Regions from separate parts of the Reyranella sp. GW821-FHT12G01 genome, predicted to be linked through region 2. Evidence: riboswitches for the same ligand, from Rfam matches in the RefSeq annotation. Region 2 holds a riboswitch; each other region holds the start of a gene.
What was found. A riboswitch is a leader RNA that binds a small molecule or an ion and turns the genes downstream of it on or off. The one in region 2 is predicted to bind thiamine pyrophosphate.
Positions count from the first base shown of each region.

Region 1: another riboswitch for thiamine pyrophosphate. It lies ahead of thiC (phosphomethylpyrimidine synthase ThiC); the one in region 2 lies ahead of AC1RP5_RS11865 (ABC transporter ATP-binding protein).
Region 3: another riboswitch for thiamine pyrophosphate. It lies ahead of thiO (glycine oxidase ThiO); the one in region 2 lies ahead of AC1RP5_RS11865 (ABC transporter ATP-binding protein).

Region 1 covers NZ_JBXAPV010000001.1:214,456-217,724, reverse strand. Annotated here, with positions in the region: gene AC1RP5_RS01030 (OprD family outer membrane porin) at 1-800, opposite strand, end outside; TPP riboswitch at 966-1,095, shown strand; gene thiC (phosphomethylpyrimidine synthase ThiC) at 1,145-2,962, shown strand; gene AC1RP5_RS01020 (MdtA/MuxA family multidrug efflux RND transporter periplasmic adaptor subunit) at 3,122-3,269, shown strand, end outside.
Region 2 covers NZ_JBXAPV010000001.1:2,474,542-2,477,810, reverse strand. Annotated here, with positions in the region: gene AC1RP5_RS11870 (ABC transporter permease) at 1-501, opposite strand, end outside; gene AC1RP5_RS11865 (ABC transporter ATP-binding protein) at 498-1,205, opposite strand; TPP riboswitch at 1,203-1,304, opposite strand; gene AC1RP5_RS11860 (DUF192 domain-containing protein) at 1,387-1,905, shown strand; gene AC1RP5_RS11855 (O-methyltransferase) at 1,918-2,577, opposite strand; gene AC1RP5_RS11850 (formate--tetrahydrofolate ligase) at 2,652-3,269, shown strand, end outside.
Region 3 covers NZ_JBXAPV010000003.1:763,381-766,649, forward strand. Annotated here, with positions in the region: gene AC1RP5_RS28650 (thiamine phosphate synthase) at 1-106, opposite strand, end outside; gene AC1RP5_RS28655 (thiazole synthase) at 110-886, opposite strand; gene thiS (sulfur carrier protein ThiS) at 889-1,086, opposite strand; gene thiO (glycine oxidase ThiO) at 1,055-2,059, opposite strand; TPP riboswitch at 2,055-2,171, opposite strand; gene AC1RP5_RS28670 (hypothetical protein) at 2,229-2,789, shown strand; gene AC1RP5_RS28675 (branched-chain amino acid aminotransferase) at 2,800-3,269, opposite strand, start outside.

The DNA of each region.
Region 1 (3,269 bases), 2.3 Mb from region 2:
CCACCCCAGAAGGTGCTGAAGGGCTGGCCGGTGAGAAGGTTCATCCCGTTGCTGCCCTGCACGGCGAACTGCGCGGCGAGCTGGACGCGCAGATCCTCGTTCACGCGGATCGTGCCGCCGACATCGGCGTAGCTCGACCACAATATGTCAGGGACGTAGTAGGTCGAGGCGCGCGCCTGCAGCTTGTCCATGCTGCCGTACTTCACGCTGAACAGGCCCATGCCCTTGTTGTCGTTCGGCGTGCCGGCCGCTTCGCCCATGTTGATGAAGGCGGAATAGTCGCGCGGCTTCATCGCCGCGACATAGCCCGCGAAGTAGTTCACCGGACCGAGGATGCCGCGCAGCGCATAGGCCTCGAAGGTCTGCGGCAGTTCGCGGTCGTCGCGCGGGTTCACCTCCAGCTCGTCGATATATTGCCGGAAGACGGTGACGGTCTGCTTCTGCCAGCGCGCCGAGGCATAGGCCTGGCCCAGGGTGAAGAAGCCGTAGCCGCCTGGCTTCAGCAGCGACGTGCCATTCGAGGTGGTCTCGTTGCCCTGCGGGGCCCACAGCGGCTGGGTCGTGTAGCCCACCGCGCCGAGCTGCAGCGTGTCGTAGAACCAGCCGGTCTGCAGGCCAATCCAGCCGCCCGCCACCGCGGCCGCCAGATCGGGCGGCGTCTGGTTGTGCCGGTCGAACAGGTAGCTGCGGAAATGCAGTACGGCTGTTGCTTCGTCGTACAGGAACCGCTGCAGCTCCGACTTGAGGCCGTCAGGAGGGCCATCGGGAGCCGGCGTTTGCGCACGCACTGTCACGGGCATCGATAAAGCGAGCAAGGCCAACAGGATACGCACTGGCGCTCGCAACATCGGATGCTCCCCACTCCCCGAGAGCGACGCTTAGAGGGGGCCGGTTAAAGAATTGCGCAAAGCGCACGACAATTTGCGAACGCGCGCTTGTGATCGAAATTTCGACGATCTAGGTTCGTCCCGTCCAAGGGGGGTCCCGCAAGGGGCTGAGATACCGATGGTCGCCAGTCCCGACTGGCGTCGGCGCGGTGACCCTTTGAACCTGATCCGGGTCATGCCGGCGAAGGGAATGGATACATCCTTTGCACGACAAAACACCGGATCTCCGTACGCCAACCAGCCACGGGAGATCCATCATGGACACCATCGTCACCGCTACAGCCCCGACCGTAACGACCGGGCCGCTGCCCTCATCCCGCAAGGTCTACGCGACGCCCGAGGCGGCGCCCGACCTGCGCGTTCCCCTGCGTGAGATCGAACTGTCGTCGCCGCTGGAACCGCCGGTGCGTGTCTACGACACGACCGGCCCCTACACCGACACCGACGTCGCGATCGACGTGCGCAAGGGCCTCGCCCAGACACGACGCGCCTGGGTGCTTGAGCGCGGCGGCGTCGAGGAATATACCGGCCGCGCCATCCAGCCGATCGACAACGGCAACGTGAAGGAATCGGTGCTGCGGCCGTTTCTTCATACGCCGAAGCCGCTGCGCGGCCTCGACGGCAAGCCGATCACCCAGTTCGAATGGGCGCGCGCGGGCGTCATCACCAAGGAGATGATCTACGTCGCGGCGCGCGAGAACCTCGGCCGCAAGACGATGCTCGACGAGGCGGAAGCGCGCCTGGCCGACGGCGAGAGCTTCGGTGCCGCTCTTCCGGCGTTCATCACGCCGGAGTTCGTGCGCCAGGAGATCGCCTCCGGCCGCGCCATCATCCCGGCGAACATCAACCACACGGAACTGGAGCCGATGATCATCGGCCGGAACTTCCTGGTGAAGATCAACGCCAACATCGGCAACTCCGCCGTTTCCTCCTCGATGGAGGAAGAGGTCGAGAAGATGGTGTGGTCGATCCGCTGGGGCGCCGACACCGTCATGGATCTGTCGACGGGCCGTAACATCCACGACACCCGCGAATGGATCGTGCGCAATTCGCCGGTGCCGATCGGCACGGTGCCGATCTACCAGGCACTGGAGAAGGTCGGCGGCGATCCGACCAAGCTGTCGTGGGAGGTCTTCCGCGACACCTTGATCGAGCAGGCCGAGCAGGGGGTCGATTACTTCACCATCCATGCCGGCGTGCGCCTGGCGCATGTGCCGCTCACGGCCAGCCGGGTCACCGGCATCGTGAGCCGCGGCGGCTCGATGATGGCGCAGTGGTGCCTCACCGAGCATCGCGAAAGCTTCCTCTACGAGCATTTCGGCGACATCTGCGACATCATGCGCAAGTACGACGTCTCGTTCTCGCTAGGCGACGGTCTGCGGCCGGGCTGCAACGCCGACGCCAACGACGCCGCGCAGTTCGCCGAGCTGGAGACGCTGGGTGAACTGACCAAGATCGCGTGGGACAAGGGCTGCCAGGTCATGATCGAGGGGCCGGGCCATGTGCCGATGCACAAGATCAAGGCCAACATGGACAAGCAGCTGCGCGAATGCGGCGAGGCGCCGTTCTATACGCTCGGGCCGCTCGTGACCGACATCGCGCCGGGCTACGACCACATCACCTCGGGCATCGGCGCCGCCATGATCGGCTGGTTCGGCACGGCGATGCTTTGTTATGTCACGCCCAAGGAGCATCTCGGCCTGCCGGATCGAGATGATGTGAAGGTTGGCGTCATCACCTACAAGATCGCGGCCCATGCCGCCGATCTGGCGAAGGGCCATCCGGCCGCCCGCCTGCGCGACGATGCGCTCTCGAAGGCGCGCTTCGACTTCCGCTGGCGCGACCAGTTCAACCTCTCGCTCGACCCGGCCACGGCCGAGAAGTTCCACGACGAGACGATGCCCAAGGAGGCCCACAAGACCGCGCATTTCTGCTCGATGTGTGGTCCGAAGTTCTGCTCCATGCGCATCACCCAGGACATCAGGGACTATGCGAAGAAGGGCATGGACGAGATGAGCGCCAAGTTCCGGGCGGGCGGCGGCAGCCTCTATGTCGAGGGCAAAGCCGCCGACTGAGCGAATTTGTCTGGCGTCCGAGGGGTCTTTTTGGCCTCTCGGACGTTGTGACCCCTGTTCGGGTGGCGGCCGCCTTGCGTCTGCCATTTCCGTGGGGGAGACTCCGCGGGTTCAGCGCGTATGTTGTTACGAGCTGTCTTTTTGGGGTGAATTGGACATATGACGCGGCTGCGAACCCTCCTCGGGATCGGTTTCGGGCTGGCCATTGTGGCTGGAGCGGGCTGGTACATTTCGCAGTCCAGTACTGCACCCCCCGCCCGCCAGGGCGGTGGCCGGTTTGCCGGCGGCGCCGCGGTCCCCGTGGGTA
Region 2 (3,269 bases):
GGCCGGCAGCGCGGCCGGCAGCCTGATCTGCAGCAGAATCGCACGCGGTGAGGCATCCATCGTGCGGGCAAGTTCGAGCCAGCCCGGATCGGTGCGGCGCAGCCCGTCATAGAGATTGCTCACGACCGGGAAGAAGATCACCAGGGCGGCCATCGCGACCTTCGAGGCCAGACCGTAGCCCAGCCACAGGACGAGGAGCGGCGCGATGGCGATCACCGGGATGGCCTGCGAGACGATCACCAGCGGCAGCGCCCAGCGTCGCCAGGTGGCGGACGCGGCGAAGATCACGGCCAGCGTCGAGCCCAGCACCAGGCCAAGTGCGAGGCCGAGGATCATCTCGGCGGCGGTCCACTGGGCCTGCTCGACCAGCAGGTCGAACCGCTCCACCAGCACCACGGCGACGCGCGAGGGCGGCGGCAGGATGTAGGACGGCACGCCGGTCGCCCAACACAGGGCCTCCCAGGCGAGGATGAGTCCGAGGGCGGTGAGTAGCGGTCTCACGATCCGTGCCTCAACTCGCCAATCAGGCGTGCCTGCAGGGCCAGGAGGGCAGGATCGGTCGGATCTCGCGGGACGGCGCCAGCGGGTGCGATCACCGGACCGACGGTGAAGGGCGTTCCCGAGAGGACACGGATCTCATGGCCGAGGCGCAGCGCTTCCAGCGGATCGTGAGTGACCAGAACGACGGTCCGACCCTGCAGCAGGCGCGCAGCGAGATCCTGCAGATCGAAGCGCGTCACCGCGTCGAGATGGCCGAACGGTTCGTCCATCAGGACGATCTGCCGGTCCTCGCAGAGTGTGCGGGCGAGGGCCGCGCGCTGGCGCATGCCGCCCGACAAAGCCTGCGGCAGGTCTTGCAGGCGGCTGCCCAGGCCAACTTCGGCCAGCAGCGCGCGGGCGCGAGGTTCGGCGGCGCGTCGGGCTGCATCGTCGCGGCGCAGGCGATGCCCCAGCAGCACATTGTCGAGCACGCTGAGCCAGGGCAGCAGCAGGTCGCGCTGCGCCATGTAGGCGACCGGTCCGGCGGACGCGGTACCGGGCAGCAGGCCGGCCAGGTGGCGCAGGAGGGACGTCTTGCCGACGCCGCTGCGGCCCAGCAGGCAGGTCGTGCGCCCGGCGGCAAAATCGAGCGACAGGTTCTCGGCGACGACATGGCCGTCGAGGACGATGTGCGCGGACCGCACGGAGAGGGCAGGCGAAACCATCGACGAAGCCACCAGTCCCTACGCCGGCATTAACCGGATCAGGTTCGGGGTCGTCCTTCCGGACCTCTCAGCCGCCAGGCGGCTCCCCCCGATGAGCGGCGCCACTATGGTTAGGTGACGTTGTTCACGCAAGAGCGCCATCGGTTTGACGAAATCGCCATCCACACTCTATGCCATGGCCATGGCTCAGGCAGTTTCCCGCGCGTCCTCGAACGCATCCCCGCAGGCATCCCATCTCGGCCGGCGTCTCTTCCTCGCAGCGCCGCTCGTGCTCGCGGGTGGCGTTGCCGCCGCCCAGCAGGGTGGCGATTTCCATTTCAAGAAGTCTTCGCTCGTCGTGGTGGCCGGTGGCCGCGAGATCAAGTTCGACGTCGAACTGGCGCTCGACGACACGCAGCGCGCTCGGGGGCTGATGTTCCGCGAAAAGCTCGGCCCCTATGAGGGCATGCTGTTCGACTTCTACAAGGATGCGCCGGTCAGCTTCTGGATGAAGAACACGCTGATCCCGCTCGACATGGTTTTCATCGCGGGCGACGGCACGATCAAGTCGATCCACGCCAACGCCGTGCCGCATTCGACTGAGACCATCCCCAGCCAGTTCCCGGTGCGCGCCGTCCTCGAGATCAACGGCGGCAGCGCCAAGCTTTTAGGCATCAAGCCTGGCGACAAGGTCCTCCACCCGATCTTCGGCAACGCCTAGCGGTGACCTGGCCTAGCGCTTCAGGGCGCAGGTCATGCCGTCGCCGACGGCCAGCAGGGCGAGATCGACTCGCTGGTCGTTCTTCAGCTTGGCGTTGAGGGCGCGCAGCGCCTCGGTGTCGCGATCCACTTCCTTGGGATCGGCGACCGAGCCGCCCCACAGGACATTGTCGATCAACACTAGGCCGCCCGGTCGCACGAGCTTCAGGCAGCGCTCGTAGTAGGCGTCGTAGTCGTCCTTGTTGGCGTCGATGAAGGCGAGATCAAGCTGCCCGTTCAATCCCTGTGCTGACAGCCAGTCGAGCGTGCCCAACGCCGGCCCGATCGTGAGTTCGATGCGGCTCTCGACATTGGCTTCCTTCCAGTAGCGGCGGGCGATCTTCGTCCACTCGGTGCTGACGTCGCAGCACCAGAGCTTACCGTCGGTCGGCAGCGCCTCGGCGATGCACAGCGAGGAATAGCCGGTGAAGGTGCCTACCTCGACGGCACGCCGTGCGCCGATGGTGCGTGCGAGCAGGGCGATCTGCTGGCCCTGGTGGGCGGAGATCTGCATGCCGGCGCGCGGCAGTGTGGCGGTCTCCTCGCGCAGCCGGCGGCGCAGCGGCGGTTCACGCAGCCAGTTGGCGTCCACATAGTCGCTGAAAGCGCCATCGATTTTGGGCCAACTCTTCATGTTCTCTCCTGTTGGCTCCGTCCGCCCGCCTCGCTAGGGTCGCGTCCCTGAAACGATGGGCTTTGGGAGTAGGTATGTCGGATATCGAGATCGCGCGGCGCGCAATCAAGAAGCCAATGAAGGAAGTCGCGAACCGTCTCGACATCCCGGAAGATGCCCTCGAACCCTATGGTCGCGACAAGGCCAAGCTCGATGCCGACTATGTGAAGTCGCTGCAGGGACGAAAGCCCGGACACCTGATCCTGGTAACAGCCATCAATCCCACCAAGGCGGGTGAGGGCAAGACCACCACGACGATCGGTCTCGGCGATGCACTGAGCCGTCTCGGCAAGAAGACCGCGATCGCGCTGCGCGAACCGAGCCTCGGCCCATGCTTCGGCCAGAAGGGCGGCGCCACCGGCGGCGGCCAGGCGCAGATCGTGCCGATGGCCGACATCAACCTGCATTTCACCGGCGACTTCCACGCCATCACGACGGCGCACAACCTGCTCGCCGCGATGCTCGACAACCACGTCTATTGGGGCAATGCGCTGGGTATCGATGCCCGCCGCGTGTTCTGGCCGCGCGTGCTCGACATGAACGATCGTGCGCTGCGCGACACGGTCGTCAGCCTGGGCGGTGTTGCCAACGGCTTTCCGCGTCAGGCCCGCTTCGACATCACCACGGCGTCGGAAGTCATGGCGATCCTTTGC
Region 3 (3,269 bases), on a different contig from region 2:
CCTCGGGCTGGTCCTTGATGCGGAGCTGAATGAGCTTCGTGCCGACGGGCACCAGCTTCAGCACCCAATCCGAATTGGGCACCACCGGATAGAAGGGATCGAGCATCTCTTAATCTCCAAGCGCGGCTTTGCCGATCACCGGCGTCGACGGCACGGCCATGTCGCGCGGTTCCATCGGGCGCGCAAGATAGGCGGCGCGGCCGGCTTCGACGCCGAGCGCGAAGGCTCGTGCCATCTCGACTGGATCGCCCGCTTCAGCGACCGCCGTATTCAGCAGCACCGCGTCGTAGCCGAGTTCCATCGCAGCGGCGGCATGCGAGGGCACGCCCAGTCCGGCATCGACCACCAGTGGGATGTCGGGGAAGTGCGCGCGCATCGAGCGCAGGCCATAGACGTTGTTGAGGCCGCGCGCTGAACCGATCGGTGCACCCCACGGCATCAGCACCCGGCAGCCTGCCTCGACCAATCGCTCGGCCACGACCAGATCCTCGGTCGTGTAGGGAAACACCTCGAACCCGTCCTCGGAGAGGATGCGTGCGGCTTCCACGAGGCCGAACACGTCGGGCTGCAACGTGTCGGCCTCGCCGATCACCTCGAGCTTGATCCACGGCGTATCGAACAGCTCGCGCGCCATGTGGGCGGTCGTCACCGCTTCCTTCACAGAATGACAGCCGGCGGTGTTGGGCAGCACGCGCACGCCCATCGACTGGATGAGAGACCAGAAAGCCTGCCCGGCCTTCCCCGCGCCGCTCTCGCGCCGCAGCGAGACGGTCACGACTTCCGCAGCCGACGCCTTGATCGCGCGTTCGAGGACCGCCGGCGAGGGATAGCGCGACGTGCCGAGCAGCAGCCGCGACTTCAGCTCGACGCCATAGAAGGACGACATCGTTATCCTCCCTGCATCGGCGCGACGACTTCGATCTTGTCGCCGTCGGCCAGTTCGGTGCGCGGCCGCGCGGCGGCGGCGACGAAGCGGCCGTTCACCGCCGTCGCGATCTTGCGACCGCCGAAGCCAAGCGATTCGAGTGCCGCGGCCAAAGTGCCCGGCGCGACCTCATGCATGTCGTCGTTCAGGAATATCCGCATCTCTCGTCTCCAGAAGAACGGCGTCGGCCACTTCCCGCGCCAGCCAGGGCGCAAGCAGGAAACCATGCCGGAAAAGACCGTTGGCGTGCAGCACGCGGCCGTTGCGTCGCACGCACGGCAGATTGTCGGGAAAAGTCGGCCGCAGGTCGGCGCCCAGTTCGATGATCTCCGCCTCGCCGAAGGCCGGGTGCAACGTGTAGGCCGCGTTCAGCAATTCGACCGCCGAGCGCACGCTGACGCCGCGGCGCTCCTCGCTCTCGATCATCGTGGCGCCGATCATGAAAATCCCGTCGCCCCGCGGCACGATGTAGAGCGGGATGCGCGGATGCAGCAGCCGCACCGGCCGCGCCAGCGATATGTCGTTGGTGTGCACGACCACCATCTCGCCGCGCACGCCGCGCAGGTCGGGCAAGGCATCGCGCGCCGCGAGGCCGCGGCAATCGACGACGAAGTCCGAACCAGCATCGGACAGCGTCGCGCCAACCCCGAACCGGATCGGAACGCCACGCGCTGCAAGACCCGCCGCGAGGGATGCCAGTGCCTTGCGCGGCTCGAGATGAGCTTCGTCGGGGAAAAACAGCGCGCGACGGAAGCGACCGGCGAGATCGGGTTCGAGTGCGGCGATGCCGTCGCCATCGAGCCATTCGTGCCGCTCGGTGCGCGCGGCGAAGCGCGTGAGATCGGCGGCATCGCGCGCCGGCGCGACCACGAGGCTGCCCTTGCTGACCGTGCCGGGGAAATGTTTGCGCCACCAGTCGATCGACGGTGCGCCCAGGCGCGCCACCGCTTCGTCGGTGGTCGCGCGCTCGCACCACGGCGCCAGCATGCCGCCCGCCATCCACGAGCAGGCGCCCTCGCCCAGATGGGCGGCGCGCTCCAGCACCTCGACGGCGATACCGCGATCGGCGAGCTCCGTGGCACAGGCAAGTCCTGCGACGCCGGCTCCGATGATTGATACGACAGGTCGATCCAACGCTTGCTCCCGTTCCTTCGCCGGCATGACCCGGATCAGGTTCAAAGGGTTCAGCCATACGGCTGTCTCAGCCCGTCTTCCGCAGGAAGGTCGGGCACCCCTCGGACGTCATCGAGAAAAGGGGATTGCGGCCCCCGATGTCAAGCGGGAGCGGCATCGCTTATGATTCATGGCTGCCCATGGAGATTGTATCATCGGCTCGCTCTTCGAAGCCGTCTTTGCCGTCATCGGCCTGGCCGCCGAACTGGTGCTTGGCGTCGTCGTCTGGCTGTTCCGGCCGGTCTTCCGTGCGATTGGCAGCAGCCTGGGTCTCGATCGGCGAAAGACCGTGCCCACCGGCATCAAGCCGCGTGAGCTGCCCCGGGAGGCAACAGACGGGATTCTGGCGGCCCTGCAGGCCGACAAGGACGCCAAGGCGGCGCTGTCGTCGGGCTGGCGCGGCTCCTACGCGGCGATCTCGTGCGACTTCGAGCGGATCGGCGACGTGACGATCGGAGCCGAGGTTCGCCTCATCCTCGAGCCCGACAATACAGATCGCGAGGACGCAGTGCGCGCCGAGGTCGATCTGCCCGACCGATCCACCGTGCAGATCGGCTATCTGCGGCGAGGCCATGAGCTGGGCAAGAGCATCGCCCATGGCCGTGTCCGGTGCTGGTTCGCCTCCCGCCGCAAGACCTTGCGGGTCGAAGCGTGGGAGGCCGTGCTCTTCGTCGCCGTCTACGATCCGTAGACGGCGAAGGTCACGCCGCCAGCGACGAGGCCGGCGTCATGAGATGCGTGGCCTCGCCGAAGCCCTCGCTGTCGGGTTGGCGCACCAGCTTCTGGAAGTCGGCCATCAGGGTCTTGGCGATGGGGCCGGCCTGGAAGTGATGTTGGTCGATCGAACCGACCGGCACGATCTCGGCGGCGCTGCCGCAGAGGAAGACCTCGCTGGCTTGCGCCAACTCCTCCGGCATCACGTCGCGCTCCTCGACCGTCCAGCCACGCGCCTTCGCCATGCCCATCACCGCGCGGCGCGTGATCCCGTCGAGGAAGTTGTGCGGCGTCGGGGTCACGAGCTTGCCGTCGATCACCAGGAAGATGTTGGCACCCGTCGTCTCGGCGATGCGGCCCTTCCAGTCGAGCATCAGCGCATCGTCGAAGCCGGCCTTCAGTGCACGGTCCTTCTCGATGCCGCAGATCACGTAGAGGCCGGCCACCTTGGCGTGGC